Linked DNA regions of Labilibaculum sp. DW002. The main gene of each other region encodes a partner of the protein of the gene in region 2 in a complex. Links are inferred from orthologs where the notes say so. Each region holds a gene or a part of one and is shown on either strand. Other genes may lie near its edges. The genes, in order: rny and L3049_RS21215.

Region 1 (3,215 bases), on a different replicon or contig from region 2:
GTAAAGACTATAAACCAACGATAAAAAAGTTGATTCAAACCGTTTTAGATCGACTTTGCAAATAGCTTTTACCCTTATTATCAAAGATTTAACCCGCAAGATTGTTTTTCCTTGCGGGTTTTACTATATTTAGTGAGGACTAAACCTATTGATATGAATAAGAATAAATTAGCTGCTCTATTGTCCTTACTGGATGATCCTGATCAAGAAATTTATCGAAGTATTGAAAAGGAGCTAGCAGAATTACCGATAAGTACGATACCTCAATTAGAAGATTCGTGGTTCAATTCAAAGAATGAAATGTACCAGGAAAGGTTGGAATCAGTTATCAACAAAATTCAATTCACTAATGTCAAGAAGGATCTAATAAAATGGGCCGCTTCCGAATCACCAAATTTGATTGATGGAGCTATATTAATCAATCAAAGTTACAATCCAAACCTCTTAACGGATCCTATTCGAAAAAATGTTCAGAAAATAAAGTACGATGTTAGCCTTGAACTAAACGAGCATCATACTGCATTGGAAAAGATTAAAATTCTTAACCATTTTTTCTACAACATTCATAATTATCATCCACTTCCTCCTAACCAGCCTACTAATTGGGACGGCGATATTGGAACTGTTTTATCTCAAAAAAATGGTAATTACATTATTCTAGCCATTATTTACGCTGGAATTGCCCAAGAGTTAAACATACCTGTCTATGGCATTAATTTGCCTGGAAGTGTTTTACTATGCTATAAAAACGAACAACACCCAGAATCAAAACGTACACCTTCCGACTCAATTCTTTTTTACATTAACCCAATCGATAAAGGAACCGTTTTCGGACAAAAGGAACTTGCGCAGATTATTTCAACAAAAAACATAGAGAATAACTCTAAATATTATCTTCCCACATCGAATAATAGTCTAATAAAAAGGTTGGTACAGCACGAAATTAGCGTGTACAAAAAGTTAAAATTGAATAGCTACATTCCAAATTTCAAAGAATTATTCAAATCCTTATAACAAAAAAGCACGCTTCTTTCGAAGCGTGCTTTTTTAACCTATAATTGTTTATCTACTTAGCGTAGTTAATGGCTCTAGTTTCACGAATAACCGTGATCTTTACCTGTCCAGGATAAGTCATCTCATCCTGAATTTTCTGAGCAATATCTAAGGATAAAGTTTCTGCTTCTTTATCAGAAATTTTATCGCTACCTACAATTACTCTTAATTCTCTACCAGCCTGAATTGCATATGTTTTCAACACACCTGGATGCGAAAGAGCAAGGTTTTCAAGGTCCTTCAAACGCTTGATATAAGATTCAACAATCTCGCGACGTGCACCTGGACGAGCGCCTGAAATAGCATCACAAGCTTGAATAATCGGAGCAAGCAAAGTTGTCATTTCAATTTCATCATGGTGAGCTCCAATTGCATTACAAATATCTGGTTTCTCTTTGTATTTCTCGGCCAATTTCATACCTAAAATTGCGTGTGGCAACTCTGGCTCATCATCTGGCACCTTACCTATATCATGTAACAATCCTGCACGTTTTGCTTTTTTAGCATTCAGACCAAGTTCTGTCGCCATAATAGCACAAAGGTTAGCCGTTTCACGAGCGTGCTGCAGTAAGTTTTGTCCATATGACGAACGGTATTTCATCTTACCAATCATACGAATTAACTCAGGATGCAAACCGTGAATTCCTAAGTCAATAGCTGTGCGCTTACCTGTTTCAGCCATTTCCTCTTCAATTTGCTTACGCGTTTTATTCACAACTTCCTCGATACGAGCCGGGTGAATACGACCATCAGTAACCAATTGGTGAAGGGCTAAACGAGCAATTTCACGGCGAACCGGATCAAAACCTGAAAGTACAATTGCTTCCGGTGTATCATCTACAATAATTTCAATTCCTGTAGCTGCTTCCAGTGCACGAATATTACGTCCTTCGCGACCAATAATACGTCCCTTAATTTCATCTGATTCTATATGAAAAATAGTCACTGAATTTTCAATCGCAGTTTCAGTAGCTACTCTCTGAATTGTTTTAATAACAACTTTCTTAGCTTCCATATTAGCCGACATCTTAGCATCCTCCATGATATCGTTTACATATGACATAGCTTCAGTTTTAGCCTCTTCTTTCAAAGATTCTACAATCTGATTTTTTGCCTCTTCTGCTGATAAGCCGGAAATTTTCTCCAACTGCTCAATTTGTTGACGCTTAGATTTTTCTAATTCCAACTCTTTTCTTTCAACCAACTCCATTTGAACATTTAAGTTCTCACGTATGGTATCAACTTCTTTCTTCTTACGCTGAAAATCTTCTACACGCTGATTTACTGCATTTTCTTTCTGTTTTACTTTATTTTCAACAACTAAAAGCTTTGCATTCTTTGCATTAATCTGCTTTTCATGCTCGGTTCTAAGTTGTAAGAATTTTTCCTTTGCTTGTAAGATTTTATCTTTTTTGAGAACCTCTGCTTCGGATTGGGCATCCTTAATTATTGAGCTGCTCTTAGTTTTAAGAGCTTTTTGCAAAACAAAGTAAGAAACAACACCCCCGCCAACAAAAGCAATGGACCCTATTATTATTTCAATCATATCATAGAATATTAAGTCAATATTATTATATATATAAAACAAAACCCGCACTATCACTCAGGCTTGCAGTCATAACATTAAATAGTATTATTTTAACGACCTTTAAGGTACGAGAAAATCACTACATAACATTAAAATTGCTAATCGCTTAAGAAATAATGCGGGTTTCTACTTTTTTATTCAAAAGTAAACTACTCTTTATCCAAAAATTCTCTTAACTCCTGCTCCATCACTTTAATTTCATCTAAAACTGGTGAAACATCGGTCTTATTTTCTGCTTCAATAACCTTTATAACGTATTGTAATGAGGCCATTGCCAAAAAATCTTGAGTATCTTTATCTTTATATCGTTGTTTGTATTGCAATACTTTCTCATTAATCATTTTTGCAGCTTTTCGGATAACCTCTTCCTGTTTCCGATCTATCTTTAAAGGATAGAAACGATCTGCTACATTAACTCTTATCGAAAGTTTTTCGTCCATAAACAAATTCTACCTGTTTAAAAGAGCAATACATTTATCAATCTCCCGCACAATTCGGTTAATTTTAACCTTAGCCTCTTGCGAATCTCCACTATTTGCCGCAAATGTTTTGGCTAACTTTAATGTATTGTATT
Region 2 (3,314 bases):
AAAACAAGCTCCAACTAAAGTGAAAATTGCAGAATAGGTATAAGTAAAATGATGGGCTTGATAAACGTCATGTTGTACTTTAAGATGTTTAATCAATTTCTCTACTCTCTTTTCATACTCACTTCTATTTACCCCCGACTTATTAATCAATCGATCCAGATCATTTACAATTTCCTCTAATTCCTTCCGCGAATATTTACAGTCTAGGCAATTCTTTTGATTCTGAAGTAATTTTGCAATTCGTTTCAGCTTCTCGATCTGATAAAACCGATAATCCTTTATCGATATGTACAAATCAATTTGCTCATCTATATTTTTTGATATTTCTTCGATCCAGTTCTCTTCCATAAAAGCATTTCCTAAATAATTCTACAAAGTTAATCATTCAATAAACATCAAAAAAAAATCCCGGAATAAATCCGGGATTTCTAAATCGTATAATTGATTTATTATTTCTCGTTTTTCTCAGGCTTTGGTAATAAAACTTTTCTAGAAAGTTTCAATTTACCTGTTTTAGGATCGATACCGATAAGTTTCACTTCAACTTCCTGACCTTCTTTCAATACTTCATCAACAGTGTTTAGTCTGCGATGCTCAATTTCAGAAATGTGAAGTAAACCATCTTTACCAGGAAGAACTTCGACGAAAGCACCAAAGGCAACAATCGACTTAACTTTTCCTTTATAGATCGTTCCAACTTCAGGAACTGCAGTGATACCTTTGATACGACCTAATGCAATATCAATTGCTTCTTTGTTGTCAGCTGAGATATCAACATGACCTTTTCCGTCAACTTCTTCGATTACGATAACCGCACCTGAAGTTTCTTGAATCTCTTGAATAATCTTACCACCTGGTCCGATTACAGCACCAATCATATCCTTAGGAATAACAAGTGATACAATTCTTGGAGCGTGAGGCTTAAGATCTTCTCTTGGAGTTTCAATAGTCTCAGAAATCTTATCTAGAATATGAAGACGTCCATCACGTGCTTGCATTAGAGCTTGCTCCAATACTTCGTATGGAAGTCCGTCAACTTTAATATCCATTTGAGTAGCAGTAATACCATCTCTGGTACCTGTTACTTTAAAGTCCATATCTCCCAAGTGATCTTCATCACCTAAGATATCAGAAAGAACAGCATATTTTTTAGCACCTTCAGTTGAGATTAATCCCATTGCGATACCAGTTACCGGCTTTTTGATTTGGATACCTGCATCCATTAATGCTAATGTACCTGCACAAACTGTTGCCATTGAAGACGAACCATTTGATTCAAGGATATCAGAAACAACACGGATAGCATATGGAGAATCTGCTGGAATCATACCTTTAAGAGCACGGAAAGCCAGGTTACCATGTCCTACTTCTCTACGGCTAACACCACGATTTGGACGGGCGTCACCAGTTGAGAATGATGGGAAATTATAATGAAGAACAAACTTCTCTTTTCCTCTATAAAGTACATCGTCAACGATTTTCTCATCTAACTTTGTACCTAAAGTTACTGATGTTAACGATTGAGTCTCACCACGTGTAAATACAGCTGATCCGTGAGCACCTGGAAGGTAATCAATTTCAGACCAGATAGGACGGATTTGATCTGTATCACGACCATCAAGACGTTTACGATCTTCCAATACCATTTCACGAACAGCATCTTTTTCTACATCGTGGTAATAACGTCCAATTAAAGACATGTTGATATCTGAAGCTTCTTTTCCTTCTGAATATTCCTCAACAAATTCTTTTTTAATTGAAGCGAATGCTTCAGCACGCTGGTGCTTATTTGGATTCTGCAATCTTGCAGCTGCTAATACCTTAGCGTATGTTTTATCCACGATTAACTGACGAAGCTCTTCATCACTCTCCTCATGGCAATATTCTCTTTTTACAGTTTTACCTGTTAATTCAGCCAACTCAACTTGAGCTTGACATTGAACCTTAATAGCTTCATGGCCAACTTTGATAGCCTCTAACATTTCAGCCTCAGAAACTTCGTTCATTTCGCCTTCAACCATCATGATGTTATCCATGGTAGCTGCAATAATCATATCAAGATCAGCTGTAGCTAACTCTTCACGACCAGGATTGATCACCATTTTACCATCTATTCTGGCAACACGTACTTCAGAAATTGGTTCTGCAAATGGCACATCTGAAACTGCAATTGCAGCAGATGCAGCTAAACCGGCAATTGCATCAGGCATATCATTAGCATCAACCGAAATAAGGTTAATTGTAACAAAAGTTTCTGCATGATAATCTTCTGGGAATAGTGGACGTAGAGCACGATCCACAAGACGACAAACTAGAATCTCATGATCTGAAGGACGACCTTCACGTTTCATGAAACCACCTGGAAATCTTCCTAGAGCACTAAATTTTTCTTTGTATTCTACTGATAATGGCATGAAATCCACATCAGGTTTTGCATCCTTTGCGGATACAACTGTAGCCAACAGCATGGTCTTACCCATTTTTACTACTACAGATCCATCAGCTTGTTTAGCTAATTTCCCTGTTTCAATTGTGATGGACCTTCCATCACCTAATTCAATTTTTTTTTCGATTACATTCATCATTTGTAGTTTTATTCAAACTTATATTGGGATAAGGCTAGATGTTGCCGTACTTAAATAAAAAAAGCAATCCCGATTGCTCAAGATTGCTAATATTATAAGATATTACTTACGCATGTTTAATGCTTTAATAATAGCACGGTATCTTTCAATATCTTTTGCTTTTAAGTAATCTAATAGGCTTCTTCTTTTACCTACTAGCAATTGCAGCGCACGTTGGGTACTGTAATCTTTTCTATTTTTCTTAAGGTGCTCAGTTAAGTGAGCGATACGGTAGGAAAATAAAGCGATCTGAGATTCTGCAGCCCCAGTGTCTTTATTAGACTTTCCGTATTGTTCGAAAAGCTCTTGCTTTTTTTCTGCTGATAAATACATAATTCTTTTTTTGAATTTTAAAAAATATAATAATTGACTGCTCAACACAATCAGTTCGCAAAATTAAGCAATATTTTCTACAAAGCAAGATATCAACACAAAAACATCGTCTTAATCTATTGAATTATTGCTATTTATTCCAATAAAATTTTCGCTTTGCATAAAGATTAAAATCAACCAATAAATTTTTCCCTTTCAATGAAGTTAAACAAGCTTTCGTTAACAGAATTGAATACCTAAAAAAGAGCCTTACTACTTATGAAATATCCCAATAAATCGGGACTGTAAGAAGAGAAATTCAATGATTATATTCATATTGACTTTATCAAAAAAAAAAGGATAGAAACTCCGTAGAAT

What was found.
Region 1: L3049_RS21215 (region 2) and rny share a complex: the UniProt entries of both Bacillus subtilis proteins name them as parts of the possible RNA degradosome complex. The link is inferred for Labilibaculum sp. DW002 from one-to-one orthologs.

What each region holds. Positions count from the first base shown.
Region 1 is NZ_JAKJSC010000001.1:962,566-965,780, forward strand. The notes cover bases 334-3,215. They hold rny (ribonuclease Y), read right to left. Parts: upstream 2,600-3,215; coding sequence 1,067-2,599; downstream 334-1,066. Other genes in these bases: L3049_RS03690 (transglutaminase family protein), read left to right, coding at 334-1,014; L3049_RS03700 (cell division protein ZapA), read right to left, coding at 2,791-3,081; L3049_RS03705 (hypothetical protein), read right to left, coding at 3,091-3,215. Also shown: L3049_RS03685 (nucleoside phosphorylase), read left to right, coding at 1-65; more of L3049_RS03690, read left to right, coding at 154-333. UniProt on the Bacillus subtilis protein: Endoribonuclease that initiates mRNA decay. Initiates the decay of all SAM-dependent riboswitches, such as yitJ riboswitch. Involved in processing of the gapA operon mRNA, it cleaves between cggR and gapA.
Region 2 is NZ_JAKJSC010000012.1:214-3,527, reverse strand. Bases 17-2,997 are described here. They hold L3049_RS21215 (polyribonucleotide nucleotidyltransferase), read right to left. Parts: upstream 2,583-2,997; coding sequence 450-2,582; downstream 17-449. Other genes in these bases: rpsO (30S ribosomal protein S15), read right to left, coding at 2,688-2,957; L3049_RS21220 (hypothetical protein), read right to left, coding at 17-348. In the rest of the region: more of L3049_RS21220, read right to left, coding at 1-16. UniProt on the Bacillus subtilis protein: Involved in mRNA degradation. Catalyzes the phosphorolysis of single-stranded polyribonucleotides processively in the 3'- to 5'-direction. Necessary for competence development in Bacillus subtilis.